Regions from separate parts of the Kluyvera sichuanensis genome, predicted to be linked through region 3. Evidence: predicted binding sites of a transcription regulator. Region 3 holds the regulator's gene; each other region holds the start of a gene.
What was found. The regulator sigma-54, encoded in region 3, starts transcription at its own class of promoters, with help from an activator protein. The targets are predictions, from matches to a motif close to GTTGGCACANNTTTCGCTNT.
Positions count from the first base shown of each region.

Region 1: the regulator sigma-54 is predicted to act here: its motif matches at 4,361-4,380, upstream of norV (anaerobic nitric oxide reductase flavorubredoxin).
Region 2: the regulator sigma-54 is predicted to act here: its motif matches at 2,400-2,419, upstream of AB2B48_RS09065 (branched-chain amino acid ABC transporter substrate-binding protein).

Region 1 covers NZ_CP162271.1:2,647,558-2,654,117, forward strand. Annotated here, with positions in the region: gene srlD (sorbitol-6-phosphate dehydrogenase) at 1-507, shown strand, start outside; gene gutM (transcriptional regulator GutM) at 557-916, shown strand; gene srlR (glucitol operon DNA-binding transcriptional repressor SrlR) at 985-1,758, shown strand; gene gutQ (arabinose-5-phosphate isomerase GutQ) at 1,751-2,716, shown strand; gene norR (nitric oxide reductase transcriptional regulator NorR) at 2,713-4,236, opposite strand; gene norV (anaerobic nitric oxide reductase flavorubredoxin) at 4,428-5,876, shown strand; gene norW (NADH:flavorubredoxin reductase NorW) at 5,873-6,560, shown strand, end outside.
Region 2 covers NZ_CP162271.1:1,830,442-1,837,001, reverse strand. Annotated here, with positions in the region: gene uvrC (excinuclease ABC subunit UvrC) at 1-254, shown strand, start outside; gene pgsA (CDP-diacylglycerol--glycerol-3-phosphate 3-phosphatidyltransferase) at 310-858, shown strand; tRNA gene AB2B48_RS09085 (tRNA-Gly) at 1,010-1,085, shown strand; tRNA gene AB2B48_RS09080 (tRNA-Cys) at 1,126-1,199, shown strand; tRNA gene AB2B48_RS09075 (tRNA-Leu) at 1,211-1,297, shown strand; gene AB2B48_RS09070 (HAD family hydrolase) at 1,425-2,102, opposite strand; gene AB2B48_RS09065 (branched-chain amino acid ABC transporter substrate-binding protein) at 2,556-3,677, shown strand; gene AB2B48_RS09060 (ABC transporter permease subunit) at 3,757-4,671, shown strand; gene livM (high-affinity branched-chain amino acid ABC transporter permease LivM) at 4,681-5,970, shown strand; gene AB2B48_RS09050 (ABC transporter ATP-binding protein) at 5,967-6,560, shown strand, end outside.
Region 3 covers NZ_CP162271.1:3,167,498-3,174,057, forward strand. Annotated here, with positions in the region: gene lptA (lipopolysaccharide ABC transporter substrate-binding protein LptA) at 1-437, shown strand, start outside; gene lptB (LPS export ABC transporter ATP-binding protein) at 444-1,169, shown strand; gene rpoN (RNA polymerase factor sigma-54) at 1,215-2,648, shown strand; gene hpf (ribosome hibernation promoting factor) at 2,671-2,958, shown strand; gene ptsN (PTS IIA-like nitrogen regulatory protein PtsN) at 3,014-3,502, shown strand; gene rapZ (RNase adapter RapZ) at 3,536-4,390, shown strand; gene npr (PTS phosphocarrier protein NPr) at 4,387-4,659, shown strand; gene mtgA (monofunctional biosynthetic peptidoglycan transglycosylase) at 4,724-5,443, opposite strand; gene arcB (aerobic respiration two-component sensor histidine kinase ArcB) at 5,669-6,560, opposite strand, start outside.

The sequences.
Region 1 (6,560 bases), 520 kb from region 3:
GCGAAAGCTGCATTTATCAGCGACTTTGCGCTTGGCGATTTTGACCGCTCGCTCCAGGTCAACCTGGTGGGCTATTTCCTCTGCGCCCGCGAATTCTCCCGGCTGATGATCCGTGACGGCATTGCCGGGCGCATCATTCAAATTAACTCAAAATCCGGCAAGGTGGGCAGCAAGCACAACTCCGGCTACAGCGCGGCAAAGTTTGGCGGCGTAGGCTTAACGCAGTCGCTGGCGTTGGATTTGGCCGAGTACGGCATCACCGTGCACTCACTGATGCTTGGCAACCTGCTGAAATCTCCGATGTTTCAGTCACTGCTGCCGCAGTACGCCACCAAGCTTGGTATCGAACCGGGCGAGGTGGAGCAGTACTACATTGATAAAGTGCCGCTAAAACGTGGCTGCGACTACCAGGATGTGCTGAACATGCTGCTGTTCTATGCCAGCCAGAAAGCCTCCTACTGTACCGGCCAGTCAATCAACGTCACCGGCGGGCAGGTGATGTTCTAAACGTTTTGCCCGGTGGCGCTGCGCTTACCGGGCAACCAAGGAGCACGTCATGGTCTCAGCCCTGATTACCGTTGCCGTTATTGCCTGGTGCGCACAGCTTGCGCTGGGTGGCTGGCAAATCCACCGCTTCAACCGGGCGTTCGATAAGCTCTGCCAGCAGGGTCGAGTTGGCGTAGGGCGCTCCGGCGGGCGCTTTAAGCCGCGCGTGGTGGTCGCTATCGCGCTGGATGAACGCCTTCACGTTGTCGATTCGCTGTTTATGAAAGGGGTCACCGTATTCGCCAGGCCGGGGAAAATTGACGGGCTGAAAGGAAAACATCGTGATGAATTACAGCCTGATGTGATCTTTCCCCATGATCCCCTATCGCAGAATGCACTATCATTGGCGCTTAAACTGAAACATGGGTAATTTCGTTGTGAATGCTAATAGCTTGCGAAATTATCATTTCGCAAATTTATGTCAGGGTAATCACGCCTATGAAACCTCGTCAGCGTCAGGCCGCTATTCTTGAGCACCTGCAAAAGCAGGGAAAATGCTCGGTTGAAGAGTTGGCCCAGTACTTTGACACCACGGGAACCACCATTCGCAAGGATCTGGTCATTCTGGAAAACGCGGGAACCGTCATTCGAACCTACGGCGGAGTAGTGTTAAACAAGGACGAATCCGACCCGCCTATCGATCACAAAACGCTCATCAACACCCACCAAAAAGAGCGCATCGCAGAGGCCGCGGTTGCCTTTATCCACGACGGTGATTCCATCATTCTGGATGCGGGAAGCACCGTGTTACAGATGGTTCCCATGCTCGCCCGCTTTCGCAACATCACCGTGATGACCAACAGCCTGCACATCGTTAACGCGCTGTCGGAACTGGACAACGAGCAGACTATCCTGATGCCCGGCGGCACCTTCCGCAAAAAATCCGCCTCGTTCCACGGGCAACTGGCGGAAAATGCCTTTGAGCATTTCAGCTTTGATAAACTCTTTATGGGCACCGACGGCATCGATCTGAACGCCGGGGTGACCACCTTTAACGAGGTCTATACCGTCAGTAAAGCGATGTGCAACGCCGCACGCGAAGTGATTCTGATGGCAGACTCCTCAAAATTCGGACGAAAAAGCCCTAACGTGGTGTGCAGTCTGGAGAGCGTCGACAAGCTGATTACCGACGCGGGAATCGACCCGGCGTTTCGTCAAGCGCTGGAAGACAAAGGGATTGAAGTGATCATAACCGGAGAGAGCAATGAGTGATTTTTTGTTAGAGGCCGGGCGTAAGGCCCTGTTACTGGAACTGCAGGAAGCAAGCCGCCTACCCGACCGTCTTGACGAGACCTTTGTTCAGGCCGCCAACGCCATCCTGAACTGCAAAGGAAAACTGATTGTTTCCGGGATGGGCAAATCCGGCCATATCGGCAAAAAGCTGGCCGCCACCTTCGCCAGCACCGGCACCCCGGCGTTCTTCGTCCATCCGGCGGAAGCGCTGCACGGCGATTTGGGTATGGTGGAAAGCCGCGACGTGATGCTGTTTATCTCCTACTCCGGCAGCGCCAAAGAGCTCGACTACATTATTCCGCGTTTGAAAGAAAAATCCGTGGTGCTGCTGGCAATGACCGGCAAAGCCAACTCCGCGCTGGCGCAGGCAGCCGACGCCGTTATCGATATTTCCGTTGAACGTGAAGCCTGCCCGATGCACCTGGCGCCAACCTCCAGCACCGTCAACACGCTGATGATGGGCGACGCGCTGGCGATTGCCGTGATGCAGGCGCGCGGCTTTAATGAAGAAGATTTTGCGCGCTCTCACCCAGCAGGTGCGCTGGGCGCGCGCCTGCTCAACCGCGTTCACCACCTGATGCGTCAAGAGAGCGATGTCCCGCAGGTCACCGTTCACACAAGCGTAATGGATGCGATGCTGGAACTCAGCCGCACCGGCATGGGGATGGTGGCGGTCTGCAACGATCAATCACAGGTTCAGGGCGTGTTCACCGACGGCGATCTGCGTCGCTGGCTGGTGAGCGGCGGTTCGCTGGCGGATTGCGTTAACGACGCGATGACCAAGGGCGGCGTGACCCTGCACGATCAGGCCCGCGCCGTGGATGCTAAAGAACAGCTGATGAAGCAGAAAATCAGCGCCGCGCCGGTGGTAGATGACAACCATCGGCTGGTCGGTGCAATTAACCTGCAAAACTTCTACCAGGCCGGGATCCTTTAATCCTTCAGCCCCAGACGTTTCGCCAACCGGTGCAGGTTGGCGACGTCTGTCTCCAGCGCCCGGGCGCTTGCCGCCCAGTTATGTTGATGCGTCTCCAGCGCCTGACGAATCATCTGCCGCTGAAAATGCTCGGTGGCGTCGCGCAGGTTATTCACCGTAGCCAACGGGGCCGCAACCTCAGCAACCGCCGCCGTCGGCGTACTTTCCTGGAACGCAAAGTGCTGCGCTTCCAGTACCACCTCGCCGTTGCTGCGCGTGGTTGCCCGCGCCAGCACCACCGCACGGTGCACCGCATGTTCCAGTTCACGCACGTTACCCGGCCAGCCGTAGTTTTGCAGATGCGCCCGTGCGCCGCTGCTTAATACTACTCGAGACAATCCAAGCCGCAGCCGGCACTGCTCGCAGAAGTAGCCCGCCAGCAGCACCACGTCGTCACCCCGTTCCCGCAGCGGCGGCACGAACAGCGGAAATACGCTCAGGCGATGGAACAGGTCTGCACGAAAGTTGCCCGCCAGCACCTCTTCGCGCAGGTCGCGGTTGGTCGCAGCCAACACCCGCACATCAACACGCAGGCTGCGGTCATCACCGACGCGCTGAATATCGCCATACTGCAGCACGCGCAGCAGTTTGGCCTGCAGCGCCAGCGACAGCTCGCCAATTTCATCTAAGAACAGCGTGCCGTTGTCGGCCATCTCAAACTTGCCGCTGCGGTTGCTGATAGCCCCAGTAAACGCCCCTTTGACGTGGCCAAACAGCTCGCTCTCGGCCACGCTCTCCGGCAGCGCGGCGCAGTTCAGATACACCAGCGGGCTGACCGCGCGCGGCGAGCCCTCATGAATCGCCTTTGCCACCAGCTCTTTCCCGGTGCCGGTTTCGCCGCTTATCAGTACGTTCAGGTCAGAGGCGGCGACAATCTCAATCTCTTTTTTCAGCTGCGTCATGCCCGGCGACAGACCAATCATCTGCGTCTCTTTCACCTGCTCGAAATCGGTCGGCGCGCCCGGCAGCATGTTCTGGCTTTCAAGCTGCTCAATCAGCAGCGCGTTGCTGAGCGCCCCCGCCGCCAGCGCGGCAATCAGTCGCAGCTCTTCATCGCTGAAGACATCAAACTGGTCCGGCGACATACCGTCGAGAGTCAGTGCGCCAATCAGGTTTTGCCCGGCAAACAGCGGCAGCCCAATGCAGGCGTGGACCTTCAGGCTCTCCTGGCCAGGGATCAGGCCGTCGTACGGGTCCGGCAAATCGCTGTCGGCCGGGAAACGCACCACGTCGCCTGCGCGGGCAATCGCCTCCAGCCGCGGATGCCCTTCGAGGGTAAAACGCCTGCCGAGCACGTCTTTCGCCAGCCCATCAATCGCCAGCGGAATAAACTGCCGCGCGTCGTAGCGCAGCAGCGCGGAGGCATCACACTCCAGCACCTGGCGCAGCGTGGTGATCAGACGCTGAAATCGGTCCTGATGGCCGACGCCGCGCTGGAGTTCGATAGCAATACCAGCCAGCACATCAACGGAAAAGCTCATGGCGTACCTCTTACAGTCATTTTGACAATGCATAATGTCATATTGACAATATTAAGCATAGTCATTTTGACTAACAATAAAGAGGTATAAATTAATTAAACCAATAAAATCAATCAATTAAAAAGTTGGCACGCAACCTGCAATTAGCAATACATCTTTTTTGAAAAAACGCTGAATTAATTGAGGTTGCTATGTCTATTCTGGTTAAAAATAACATTCATTGGGTTGGTCAACGCGATTGGGAAGTACGTGATTTCCACGGTACCGAATACAAAACGCTGCGCGGCAGCAGCTACAACAGCTACCTTATCCGTGAAGAGAAAAACGTCCTGATTGATACCGTCGACCATAAATTCAGCCGTGAATTCGTACAGAACCTGCGCGGCGAAATCGACCTGGCCGACATCGACTACATCATCATTAACCACGCTGAAGAAGACCACGCCGGTGCGCTGACCGAGCTGATGTCGCAGATCCCGGACACCCCAATCTACTGCACCGCCAACGCCATTGACTCCATCAACGGCCACCACCATCACCCAGAGTGGAACTTCCACGTGGTGAAAACCGGCGACAGCCTGGACATCGGTAACGGCAAACAGCTGATCTTCGTTGAAACCCCGATGCTGCACTGGCCTGACAGCATGATGACCTACATGACCGGCGACGCGGTGCTGTTCAGTAACGATGCCTTCGGCCAGCACTACTGTGACGAACGCCTGTTCAACGACGAAGTTGACCAGACCGAACTGTTCGAACAGTGCCAGCGCTACTACGCCAACATCCTGACCCCGTTCAGCCGTCTGGTGACGCCAAAAATCACCGAGATCCTCGGCTTCAACCTGCCGGTCGATATGATTGCCACCTCCCACGGTGTGGTATGGCGCGAAAACCCAACCCAGATTGTGGAACTGTATCTGAAATGGGCGGCGGACTATCAGGAAGACCGTATCACTATCTTCTACGACACCATGTCCAACAACACCCGCATGATGGCGGATGCGATTGCCCAGGGGATCAACGAAGTTGACCCGAACGTGGCGGTGAAAATCTTCAACGTCGCCCGCAGCGATAAAAACGAAATTCTGACCAACGTCTTCCGTTCTAAAGGCGTGCTGGTGGGGACTTCAACCATGAACAACGTGATGATGCCGAAAATTGCTGGCCTGGTGGAAGAGATGACCGGCCTGCGCTTCCGTAACAAACGCGCCAGCGCCTTCGGTTCTCACGGCTGGAGCGGCGGCGCGGTTGACCGTCTGTCTACTCGTTTGCAGGATGCGGGCTTTGAAATGTCTCTGAGCCTGAAGGCGAAATGGCGCCCGGATATCGACGCGCTGGAAATCTGCCGTCAGCACGGCCGTGAAATTGCCCGTCAGTGGGCACTGGCTCCACTGCCAGAAGCCACGGCAAAACCAGACGCCGCGAAAGAGGCCTGCGCCTGTGCCGCCGCTGCCGCAGCCGACCTCGGCCCAAGCATGCAATGCAGCGTGTGTCAGTGGGTTTACGACCCGGCAAAAGGCGAACCAAACCAGGACGTCCAGCCAGGTACACCGTGGAGCGAAGTCCCGGATAACTTCCTGTGCCCGGAATGTTCATTAGGGAAAGATGTCTTTGACGTGATGGCGACGGAGGCAAAATGAATCATGGCATCGTGATCATCGGCTCGGGCTTCGCGGCCCGCCAGCTGGTGAAGAATATTCGTAAGCTCGACGCGAGCGTCAAACTGACGCTCATCGCCGCCGACAGCATCGACGAGTACAACAAACCGGACTTAAGCCACGTGGTGAGCCGGGGGCAAACCGCCGCCGACCTCACCCTGCAAACCGCAGGCGAGTTTGCCGAGCAGTACAACCTGAACCTGTTCCCGCAGACCTGGGTGACCGGCATTGACGCCAATACGCATGTGGTGAAAAGCCAGAATCATGAATGGCAGTACGACAAGTTGGTGCTGGCAACGGGCGCGTCAACCATCGTGCCGCCGGTGCCGGGCAAAGAGTTGATGCTGACCCTCAACAGTCAGCAGGAGTTCGGCGCCGCGCAAAGTACGCTGCGCGATGCCCAACGCGTGCTGATTATCGGCGGCGGCCTGATTGGCAGCGAGTTGGCGATGGACTTTAGCCGCGCCGGTAAAGCGGTCACCGTGGTCGATAACTCCGCCAGCGTGCTGGCCTCGCTGATGCCGCCGGAAGTGAGCAGCCGGTTGCAGCATCGTCTGACCGACATGGGTATTCATCTGCTGCTGAAATCCCAGCTGCAGTCGCTGGAGCAGACCGCCACCGGCATTCGCGCCACCTTTGACCGCGACCGCCACGTGGAAGTTGATG
Region 2 (6,560 bases), 1.3 Mb from region 3:
TGCACGTCATTCAGCATATTCGCGACGAATCACACGATCATGCGATTTCCGGGCACCGTAAGAAACGCGCTAAGGTTAAAAGCACCAGTTCGCTGGAGACCATCGAAGGCGTGGGGCCAAAACGCCGCCAGATGCTGCTGAAGTACATGGGCGGGTTGCAAGGTTTGCAGCAGGCAAGCATTGAAGATATTGCGAAAGTGCCGGGAATCTCGGTCGGACTCGCAGAAAAGATCTTCTACTCGTTGAAACATTAGGGGCTCTGTAGCAACATAGGGCTAATATTTACTGACAACAGATAGTTACCTCGCCATGCAATATAATATTCCTACATTGCTCACGTTGTTCCGCGTCGTCCTGATCCCGTTTTTCGTGCTGGCGTTCTACCTGCCGTTCACCTGGGCTCCCTTTGTTTGTGCGCTCATCTTCTTTATCGCAGCGGTAACCGACTGGTTTGATGGCTACCTGGCGCGCCGCTGGAACCAAAGTACCCGTTTCGGTGCCTTCCTCGATCCGGTGGCGGATAAAGTGATGGTCGCGATTGCGATGGTGCTGGTGGCCGAACACTACCACACCTGGTGGGTGACGCTGCCGGCAGCGACCATGATTGCCCGTGAAATTATCATCTCCGCGCTGCGCGAGTGGATGGCGGAGCTGGGTAAACGCAGCAGCGTAGCGGTCTCCTGGATTGGTAAAGTTAAAACCACCGCACAGATGGCTGCGCTGGTCTGGATGCTGTGGCGTCCAAATATCTGGGTTGAGTGGGCCGGTATCGCGTTATTCATGGTTGCTGCAGTGCTGACGCTGTGGTCAATGCTGCAATATTTGAACGCGGCGCGCGGTGATTTGCTTCAAGAGTGATCGTTTCGGCGTAATTTTCAGCAAACGATTCAAAGTTGAGAAAATTACCGTTGACTCACCGCGTCAGATAAGTAGAATGCAACGCATCGAACGGCAGCACTGATTGCCAGACGATAGCAAAATCAAGTGGTTAGCAAATCAACTTGATAATGCGGGAATAGCTCAGTTGGTAGAGCACGACCTTGCCAAGGTCGGGGTCGCGAGTTCGAGTCTCGTTTCCCGCTCCAAATTAAAAGCATCGGCATTAGCGGGTGTTTAAGCATCAAAGGCGCGTTAGCAAAGCGGTTATGTAGCGGATTGCAAATCCGTCTAGTCCGGTTCGACTCCGGAACGCGCCTCCACTTTTTTCCCTGGCCGGATGGTGGAATCGGTAGACACAAGGGATTTAAAATCCCTCGGCGTTCGCGCTGTGTGGGTTCAAGTCCCACTCCGGCTACCATGGGAAACAAAAGAATAATCAAAGCAATAAGCAGTGTCGTGAAACCACCTACGGGTGGTTTTTTTGTTTTTGAAATCCCCTTTCCTGACATCATTCCTACTATGATCGGCCTTCACGGCAATCAACATCAGGTCAAATCCTTCATAAACTCACTGCGAAAGCGCGCAATCGGGTTTTTCTTGCGCGACCAGCCGGGCTGGAAATGCTGCCAGTGCGCATCGCTGGCGGTGGCCAGCAGCTCATAATCGCCGCGGGTATCTCCCCAGGCGCGGAGATGATAGCGGCTGAGCGGGCCATAAACTGCCTCAAGGCGATTGATTTTGTGGATGCATCGGCAGTTATGGCCGACGATCCGCCCCGTCAGCACGCCATCCTTACTCTCAAGCTCGGTACCTATGAGCTTAATCCCCAGCTTTTCAGCAAAAGGCCGCAGGACGATCATCGGCGAGGCGGAGCACAGCGTCACTTCGGCGCCGGATGCGCGTTCTGCCGCTACCGCCATCAGCCCGGCCGGGCGCATCAGTTTTTTCCAGGTGCGCTGGCAGTAGGCTTCCGCTTTGTCCTGTACCCATTTTTCGTCACATCCGGCGAGGAAGGTGGTGATCAGCACTTCCTTAAGCTCATCGCGGGTCAGTCGGCGGCGAAAGCACTGCACCGAAGGGATAACGAGACGCAGCATTTTGCGGGCAAACCGGCGACGACCGAAGGCGAACTTCAGGAAGGGAATAAAGCTGTCGTGCCGGGTCAGGGTACCGTCAAAGTCAAAAACGGACAGGATCTGTTTATCGGCCTCGATTATCGTCATCATTTTTCTCGCACTGGTAGGTATAGATAAAATGTTACCACTAGCCATAGTGGAAGCAAAATATGCCCTGTTTGTCTCTGCACGCCGTCTGCGCATCGCCTCACTCCCTTTGCACCATCAGGTAACATAAGCCGAACAATTTGCTACAAAAATGCACAAAGCGTGACTATTGCATTATTTATGTACTTTATTGTTAACGAGATGTGATCCCCGCCGTAATTTCACCGCGCGGAGGCAGAGGCTTGACCCGCGCACTCTATACTCAAAATTGTCAAATTCCAGGCAAGGGTGCGTAAAGTTGGCAACCATTTTGCTTAATGATTTGGCCTGAAAAGCGTAAGGAAACCTCGCCGTTATCAGCAGGATATTGTCAGGATGTCGTTGTTTGGTGCTCGCGCCAGCCGTTCGGCTTCACACCGTTATGCATAAACCTCTTTGCTAAGGTAGATAATAATGTCGCTGAAATTTATAAAAAGTCCGCTTTCTCTTGTGTTGGCAGGGTGTCTGGTGACGGCGTTTTCCGCCCAGGCCGATATCGTGATTGGCGTGGCAGGGCCATTTACCGGGCCAAATGCCACCTATGGCGATCAATACTGGCATGGCGCCACCCAGGCGGCAGCGGATATCAACGCTGCCGGTGGGATTAACGGCGAGAAAATTAAGCTGGTGCAGGGGGATGACGCCTGCGAACCGAAACAGGCCGTGTCGGTCGCTAACCGCCTGGTCGATCAGGATAAAGTGCAGGCCGTGGTCGGCCATTTCTGCTCTTCTTCCACCATGCCTGCCTCAGAGGTTTATAACGACGCTGGGGTGCTCGCTATTACCCCAGGCTCCACCAACCCGCTGATTACCGAACGTGGGATGAACGATATGTTCCGCATGTGTGGTCGCGATGACCAGCAGGGCGGCGTCGCCAGCGATTTCATCATCGATAAACTGAAGGCCAAGCGCGTGGTGATTATCCACGATAAAGACACCTACGGTCAGGGGTTGGCGGATGCCACCCGCGCCGCGCTGGCAAAACGTGGCGTCAAAGATGTGATGTATGAAGGCCTATCGCGTGGTGAAAAGGACTTCAACGCCCTGGTGACCAAGATTGGCGCGCAGAAACCGGACGTGGTCTTCTTCGGCGGCTGCCACCCGGAAGCGGGCCCGCTGGTACGCCAGATGCGTGAGCAGGGCGTACAGGCGAAATTCTTCTCCGGCGACTGTATCGTCAACGAAGAGATGGTCACCGCCGCGGGTGGGCCGCAGTACACCAAGGGCATCTATATGACCTTCGGTAAAGACCCACGCCTGATCCCGGACGGCAAAGCGGTCATCGAAAAATTCCGCGCCAACAAGTTTGAGCCAGAAGGCTACACCCTCTACTCCTACGCCTCAATTCAGGCGATTGCCGCGGCGTTCAAAGCCACCGGCGGTGCCGACTCTGCGAAAGCCAGCGCCTGGCTGAAAGCCAACCCGGTTGAGACGGTGATGGGCAAGAAAGCCTGGGACAGCAAAGGCGACCTGAAAGTCTCGGATTACGTGGTCTACCAGTGGGACGACCAGGGCAAGTACAAGGAAGTCGAGTAACGAGACGGAATCACGCTCAGCGCCGGTATGAGTTCATACCGGCGCTCAATAATAGATGACACAACACGAGCGAGCGATGATGGAGACATTCTTCCTGCAACAGTTAGTTAATGGATTGACGCTAGGTTCCGTCTACGGATTGATAGCCATTGGTTACACCATGGTCTACGGCATTATCGGTATGATTAACTTCGCGCACGGCGAAGTGTATATGATATCGGCCTATCTCTGCGCCATCGGTCTGGCGCTGCTCTCCTTTTTTGGTCTGCACTCTTTTCCGCTGCTGATCCTCGGCACGCTGGTGTTTACCATCGTGGTGACGGGGGTTTACGGCTGGACGATTGAACGCATCGCCTATAAACCGCTGCGTAACTCCACGCGCCTGGCGCCGCTGATTTCCGCCATTGGCATGTCGTTGATTCTGCAAAACTACGCGCAAATCAGCCAGGGGCCGCGTCAACAGGGCGTGCCGACGATGCTCGACGGTGTGCTGCGTCTGCATATTGGCGAAGGCTTTGTGCAGATAACCTACACCAAAATCTTTATTCTGCTGGCCTCGTTTGCGGGCATGCTGCTGCTGACCTGGATAATCGGCCATACTCGCCTTGGGCGCATGTGCCGTGCTGTGCAGCAGGATCGAAAAATGGCATCCATCCTCGGCATTAATACCGACCGGATTATCTCGCTGGTGTTCGTTATCGGCGCGGCGATGGCCGGACTGGCGGGGGTGCTTATCACCATGAACTACGGCACCTTTGATTTCTATGCCGGGTTTATCATCGGTATTAAAGCTTTTACCGCCGCGGTGTTAGGGGGCATCGGCTCGCTGCCGGGGGCGATGCTCGGCGGGCTGCTGCTCGGCGTTGCCGAAGCGCAGTTCTCCGGAATGGTGAACACCGACTATAAGGACGTCTTCTCCTTTGGTCTGCTGGTGGTCATTCTGATTTTCCGTCCGCAGGGGCTGCTTGGCCGCCCGATTGTCGCCAAAGTGTAGGAGCCGAACATGACGCATTCAACGGCCGTACATGATGGTTTCTCTCTTAAACGCTGCGTGCTGGATACGATTTTCGCAGGCCTGGTAGCGCTGATTGTCTTTGGTCCCATCGTGGGCGTGGTGCTGGACGGCTACAGCTTCAACTTTAACGGCCAGCGGCTGGTGTGGATTGTCGCGGCGGTGATGATAGGGCGGTTTGCCTTAAGCGCGCTGTCGATGACCGCCGTCGGCAGGCGCTTCAGCGCGCGGTTTGAAGGTGACAGTGCCGGGGTTTATGTCCGCTCGCCGGACTATAAAAGCAACATGCGTTGGGTTATCCCGCTGATCCTGGCGCTGGCGGTCTGCTTCCCGTTTGTGGCGACCAAATATGTGCTGACGGTGGCAATCCTTGGGCTTATCTACGTGCTGCTTGGCCTGGGGCTGAACATCGTGGTCGGGCTGGCGGGGCTGCTGGATCTTGGCTACGTCGCCTTCTACGCCATTGGCGCTTACGGGCTGGCGCTTGGGTATCAGTATCTGGGGTTGGGCTTCTGGTCGATGCTGCCGATTGCGGCGCTGATGGCTGCCGCCGCAGGCGCACTGCTCGGCTTCCCGGTGCTGAGGATGCACGGCGACTATCTGGCGATCGTGACGCTGGGGTTTGGCGAAATCATCCGCCTGGTGCTGAACAACTGGCTGAGCTTTACCGGCGGCCCGAACGGCGTATCGGCACCGCCGCCAACCTTCTTTGGCCTCGAGTTTGGTCGGCGGGCGAAAGAGGGGGGCGTGCCGTTCCATGAGTTTTTCCATCTCACCTACAACCCCAATATGAAGTTTATCTTTATCTATGCGGTGCTGGTTCTGGTGGTGCTGCTGGTGCTTTACATCAAGCATCGTTTAACCCGCATGCCGATTGGCCGCGCGTGGGAAGCGCTGCGGGAAGATGAAATCGCCTGCCGCTCGATGGGGCTTAACCACGTGCTGGTGAAGCTGTCGGCGTTTACGCTCGGCGCTTCCACGGCGGGTATCGCCGGGGTGTTCTTCGCCACCTATCAGGGGTTCGTCAACCCGACTTCGTTCACCTTCTTTGAGTCGGCGCTGATCCTCGCCATCGTGGTGCTGGGCGGTATGGGCTCGACCATTGGCGTGGTGCTGGCGGCATTTGTGCTCACCGTCACTCCGGAGCTGCTGCGCAGCTTTGCTGAATATCGCGTGCTGCTGTTTGGCGTGCTGATGGTGGTGATGATGATCTGGCGGCCGCGTGGCCTGATTCGTATCAACCGCAGCGGTTTTGCCGTGCGTAAAGGAGTCGCGCCATGAGCCAGGATGTGATTCTGAGCGTTGAGCATCTGATGATGCATTTTGGCGGCATTAAGGCGCTGAACGACGTTAACCTTGAGGTTAAGCGCGGGTCAATTACCGCGCTGATTGGCCCGAACGGCGCGGGGAAAACCACGGTGTTTAACTGCCTTACCGGCTTCTATAAAGCCTCCGGCGGCAACATTCTGTTCAATACCCGTAATAAAACCACCAACGTGATTCAAATCCTCGGGCAGAAATTCCAACCCGGCGACTGGATAAACCCTGCGCAGTTCGGCCAGCGGCTGTTCTATAAAATGTTTGGCGGCACCCACCTGGTAAACCGGGCCGGGCTGGCGCGAACGTTCCAGAATATCCGCCTGTTCCGCGAAATGTCGGTGATTGAAAACCTGCTGGTGGCGCAGCATATGCAGGTCAACCGCAACCTGATTGCCGGGGTGCTGAATACGCCAGCCTATCGCCGGGCCGAAAGCGACGCGCTGGATCGCGCCTTCTACTGGCTGGAGGTGGTGGATCTGGTGGACTGCGCGAACCGGCTGGCGGGCGAGATGTCCTACGGCCAGCAGCGACGTCTGGAAATTGCTCGCGCC
Region 3 (6,560 bases):
CCGATCAGCAGTCGCTGGATATGCAGGGCAACGTCGTGACCTTCACCGGTAACGTAGTGGTAACCCAGGGCAGCATCAAAATCAACGCCGATAAGGTCGTCGTGACCCGTCCGGCGGACCAGAAAGGCAAAGAAGTCATCGACGGTTACGGTAACCCGGCAACCTTCTACCAGATGCAGGACAACGGCAAGCCGGTAAAAGGCCGCGCCTCGAAAATGCATTATGAGCTGGCAAACGACTTCGTGGTGCTGACCGGCAACGCTTACCTTGAGCAGCTGGATAGCAACATCAAAGGCGACAAGATCACTTATCTGGTCAAAGAGCAGAAAATGCAGGCGTTTAGCGACAAAGGTAAACGCGTAACCACCGTGCTGGTTCCATCGCAGCTGCAGGACAAGTCCAAAGACCAGGCTCCGGCACAGAAGAAGAGTAACTAATTCGTTATGGCGACATTAACTGCAAAAAATCTGGCGAAGGCCTACAAAGGCCGCCGCGTGGTGGAAGATGTCAGTCTGACCGTGAATTCCGGTGAGATTGTGGGCCTGCTTGGGCCAAACGGCGCGGGCAAAACTACCACCTTCTACATGGTGGTCGGGATCGTTCCTCGTGATGCCGGCAATATCATCATCGATGATGAAGACATTAGCCTGCTGCCGCTGCACGCCCGCGCGCGTCGCGGTATCGGCTATCTGCCGCAGGAAGCCTCCATTTTCCGCCGTCTGAGCGTCTACGATAACCTGATGGCGGTGCTGCAGATCCGTGACGATCTGAGCAACGAACAGCGGGAAGACCGTGCCAAAGAGTTGATGGAAGAGTTCCACATCGAGCATCTGCGCGACAGCCTTGGCCAGGCGCTTTCCGGCGGTGAACGTCGCCGCGTTGAAATCGCCCGCGCGCTGGCGGCAAACCCGAAATTTATCCTGCTGGATGAACCGTTTGCCGGCGTTGACCCGATCTCCGTTATCGATATTAAACGCATCATTGAACACCTCCGCGACAGCGGTCTTGGCGTGCTGATCACCGACCACAACGTACGTGAAACGCTGGCCGTGTGTGAACGCGCCTATATCGTCAGCCAGGGGCACCTGATTGCCCACGGTACCCCTCAGGAGATCCTACAAGACGAACATGTTAAACGCGTGTATCTTGGGGAAGACTTCAGACTCTGATAGGGTAGTGGTTTACGACGTTAGCGGGAGATATTCGTTCTGAACATGAAGCAAGGTTTGCAATTAAGGCTCAGCCAACAGCTTGCCATGACGCCACAGCTGCAACAGGCAATCCGTCTGCTGCAGCTGTCTACGCTGGAACTTCAGCAGGAACTCCAGCAGGCGCTGGAGAGTAACCCCCTGCTTGAGCAAACCGATCTTCACGAAGAAGTAGAGACTCAGGAAACCGTCGATAACGAAACGCTGGACAGCGTTGATGCGCTGGAAAAACCTGATATGCCCGAAGAGCTGCCGCTCGACGCCAGCTGGGATGAAATCTACACCGCCGGAACCCCTTCCGGGACCGGCGCTGATTATCAGGACGATGAATTACCGGTTTATCAGGGTGAAACCACCCAGTCGCTTCAGGATTATCTGATGTGGCAGGTTGAGCTGACGCCGTTTACCGAGACCGACCGGGCTATTGCGACTTCGATCGTCGACGCGGTGGACGACACCGGCTATCTCACCGTCACGGTGGAAGACATTCTGGAAGGGATTGGCGACGAAGAGGTTGGCCTCGATGAAGTGGAAGCCGTGCTCAAGCGGATCCAACGCTTCGATCCAGTCGGCGTCGCCGCCAAAGATCTCCGCGATTGCCTGCTGATCCAACTTTCTCAGTTCTCCCCCGCTACGCCGCGAATCACTGAAGCCCGTCTGATTATCAGCGATCATCTCGATCTGCTCGCCAACCACGATTTCCGTTCACTGATGCGCGTCACGCGGCTGAAAGAGGACGTGTTGAAAGAGGCGGTGGATCTGATCCAGTCGCTGGATCCGCGCCCGGGTCAGTCGATCCAGACCGGCGAGCCGGAGTATGTGATCCCAGACGTACTGGTGCGCAAGGTGAACGATCGCTGGGTCGTTGAGCTGAACGCCGACAGCATTCCGCGTCTGCAGATCAACCAACACTACGCGGGAATGTGCAACAACGCCCGTAACGACGCCGACAGCCAGTTTATCCGCAGCAATCTGCAGGACGCGAAATGGCTGATTAAGAGCCTTGAGAGCCGTAACGACACGCTGCTGCGAGTCAGCCGCTGCATCGTTGAACAACAGCAGGCCTTTTTCGATCTCGGCGAAGAGTATATGAAACCGATGGTGCTGGCGGATATCGCCCAGACCGTCGAGATGCACGAGTCCACCATTTCGCGTGTGACCACGCAAAAGTATTTGCATAGCCCACGAGGCATTTTCGAGCTTAAGTATTTCTTCTCCAGTCACGTGAGTACCGAGGGCGGCGGCGAGGCCTCTTCCACGGCGATTCGCGCGCTGGTTAAGAAATTAATTGCCGCGGAGAACCCCGCAAAACCACTGAGCGACAGTAAACTGACCACCATGCTCTCTGAACAGGGTATCATGGTGGCACGGCGTACCGTTGCAAAGTACCGAGAGTCTTTATCCATTCCGCCGTCTAACCAGCGTAAACAACTGGTTTGACACAACTGATAAGGAAGACACTATGCAACTCAACATCACTGGACACAACGTCGAAATTACCGATGCGATGCGCGAATTTGTGAATACGAAATTCGTTAAGCTCGAACAGTATTTCGAGAGGATCAATCAGGTCTACATTGTGTTGAAGGTGGAGAAATTGACGCACATCTCGGATGCAACGTTGCATGTTAACGGGGGCGAACTTCATGCTAGCGCGGAAGGCAAGGATATGTACGCCGCCATCGACGGTTTGATCGACAAACTGGCGAGACAGTTAAACAAGCATAAAGACAAACTAAAACAACATTGATTGTCCGAGCAGTCGCCCGATATGCCCGCATACCGGGCGATGCTTAGGTGAAATTATGACAAATAACGATTCGGCTCTTCAACTGAGCAATGTCCTTAACCAGGAATGTACCCGCAGTGCTGTGCACTGTCAGAGTAAGAAACGCGCGCTGGAAATCATCAGCGAACTGGCGGCAAAACAGCTAGGCCTGCCTCCGCAGGTGGTCTTTGAAGCCATCTTGACCCGCGAGAAGATGGGCAGTACCGGTATTGGTAACGGTATCGCTATTCCTCACGGCAAGCTGGAAGAGGATACGCTGCGCGCGGTTGGCGTGTTTGTGCAGCTGGAAACCCCGATCGCCTTTGATGCTATCGACAATCAGCCCGTCGATTTACTCTTTGCGCTCCTGGTGCCGGCAGACCAGACCAAAACCCACCTGCACACGCTGTCCCTGGTGGCAAAACGTCTGGCGGATAAAACCATTTGCCGTCGTCTGCGCGCCGCGCAGAGCGACGAAGAGCTGTATCAAATCATCACCGATACGGAAACTCACGATGATGCATAGTGGACATCACATCGTACTGAGGAGAAACGGTACATGGTACTGATGATCGTCAGCGGCCGCTCTGGCTCGGGAAAATCGGTCGCCTTACGCGCGCTGGAGGACATGGGCTTTTATTGCGTCGATAACCTGCCGGTTGTGCTGCTGCCAGAACTGGCAAAAACGCTCGCTGACCGGGAAATATCGGCCGCCGTCAGCATCGACGTGCGTAACATGCCTGAATCACCGGAAATCTTTGAGCGGGCCATGGAAAACCTGCCGGATAACTTCTCTCCGCAGCTGTTGTTCCTTGATGCCGATCGTAACACCCTGATTCGCCGCTACAGCGACACTCGCCGCCTGCACCCTCTCTCCAGTAAGAATCTGTCGCTGGAAAGCGCCATTGATGAAGAGAGCAATCTGCTGGAGCCGCTGCGCTCCCGTGCCGACCTGATCGTCGATACCTCCGAGATGTCGGTTCACGAACTGGCGGAGATGCTGCGTACTCGCCTGCTGGGCAAACGCGAGCGCGAGTTAACGATGGTGTTCGAATCTTTCGGCTTCAAGCACGGTATTCCGATTGATGCCGACTACGTCTTCGACGTCCGTTTCCTGCCGAACCCGCACTGGGATCCTAAGCTGCGTCCGATGACCGGCCTGGACAAACCGGTGGCTGCGTTCCTTGACAGGCACACGGAAGTTCACAACTTTATCTACCAGACCCGCAGCTATCTTGAGCTATGGTTACCTATGCTGGAAACCAATAACCGTAGCTATCTGACCGTGGCGATTGGTTGTACCGGCGGTAAACACCGTTCGGTCTACGTTGCCGAACAGCTGGCTGACTACTTCCGCTCGCGCGGCAAGAACGTGCAGTCTCGTCACCGGACGCTGGAAAAACGCAAATCATGACCGTAAAGCAGACCGTTGAGATAACCAACAAGCTGGGCATGCACGCCCGCCCGGCGATGAAGTTGTTTGAGCTGATGCAAAATTTCGACGCAGAGGTTCTGCTGCGTAACGATGAAGGAACCGAAGCGGAAGCGAATAGCGTGATTGCGCTGCTGATGCTGGACTCAGCCAAAGGCCGTCAGATTGAGGTCGAGGCCACCGGGCCGCAGGAAGAAGAGGCGCTGGCCGCGGTGATTGCGCTGTTTAACGCCGGATTCGACGAAGACTAGTCCGTCGCCCGGGATACCGGTTTAATGTAGCCCGGCCGAGCGCAGCGACGCCGGGGCCCCCCGGTTAATACAGCTTATTCTCCCGCATAAACCCTTCCCCACCCAGCTGACGCATCTGGCGTAAAATCCACGCCTGACGGCTGCGCACATACCCGGACGGCGCACTCGCTTTAAAACGAATCGGGTTAGGCAGCACCGCGGCCAGCAGCGCGGCTTCCGCCATCGTCAGCTTGCTCGCGGGCTTATGGAAATAGCGCTGAGATGCGGCCTCCACACCAAAAATACCGTCGCCAAACTCAGCAATGTTCAGATAGACGGTCAGAATACGTTTCTTACTCCAGACCGTCTCCATGCCCAGCGTCAGACCGGCCTCCAGCCCTTTACGTACCCAACTGCGCCCATCCCACAGGAACAGGTTCTTCGCCGTCTGCTGCGACAACGTAGAGGCGCCGCGAATCCGGTTTTCATTACGCTCGTTATGCGCCAGCGCTTTCTCAATCGCCGAGACGTCAAAACCCCAATGATCCGGGAATTTCTGATCCTCAGCGGCGATCACCGCCAGCCCCATAAACGGCGAGATAGCGTCCATGCTAACCCAATCAGAGTGCGCCACGTAGCCAAAGTCGCCCGTCATCCAGGCGCCAATTTGACGCTCAATCATCACTGCGGAGAATGGAACCGGCAGAAAACTGAATGCGGCAATACCACCGCCCCAGAAAAGCGCCAGCAGCAGCAACAGTCGCCAGAACAGTTGTTTTAGCCCCGCTACCTTCCTCAAAGCCATCTTCTTCACGCTAACTCTCTGACGCCGATTAATATTTCTGATTAAGTCGTTATGCTTCACACATTTTACTGATTCACGTAACAAACATTTTAAGTTTTGCTATCTTATTGAGCGTGCAATCGTATTTCAGGTTGTGTCAAAAACAAAAAATAGAGCTAATCAGCTGACGCAGCCACCAGTTCCCTGGTGTTGGCGCAGTATTCGCGCACCCCGGTCAAGCCGGGGTCATTTTTTATCAGCGCTCGCTACCCACGCTTTCAGCACCGCAACGTCCTGCTGCCACTCGGACTTCATCTCTTCAACCCATTCACCCACGTTATCCCACCAGGCAGGTAAATCAGGCGACTGGATCTGCTGCCCCAGTTGCTGCAGGTGACGTAGACCGACGGAGCCAGCTGCACCTTTGATCTTATGACCTTCCTCGACGATGCCTTTCTGGTCGCGCGCGGTCAGGTTCGACTCCAGCACCGCCAGATAGCCCGGCATCATCTTCTCGAAGACCGCCAGACCGTCGGTAATCAGCTTCGGCCCAACCAGATCGATGTACTGCTCCAGCATTGGAATATCCAGTAGCTGCTGCGATTTACTGCTTTCTACAGGCGTCACGGTACTCTCCTCTTCGTCTTCAACGGTGTCCCAGAACTTCTTGATCATCGCCGTCAGGGCCGGTACCGAGAGCGGTTTACTCAGCACATCGTCCATCCCGGCTTCCAGATACTCTTTTTTATCTTTCAGCACGTTCGCCGTCAGCGCGACCAGCGGTGGTAAATCGTCAGCGTGGTATTTACGCGTCAGCTCGCGGGAAATATCCAGCCCGGTCATGTCCGGCAGTTGGATATCCAGCAGCACCAGGTCATATTCACCGGGGGTGAACATTTCCAGCGCATCCTTACCGGTCATCGCCACGTCGACGCTATTCCCCAACTTCTCAAGCACCGAGCGGGCAACAATGACGTTCAGCTCAATGTCTTCCACCAGCAAGACGTGCAGCGCCGGCAGCGGCATTTCATCATCCTCAAACGCGTCTTCAACCTCTTCCGCCACCGCGGGCGCATGTACCGTCAGGGTGAAGGTGGCGCCATGTCCGGCCTGGCTTGAGACTTCAATATCACCGCCC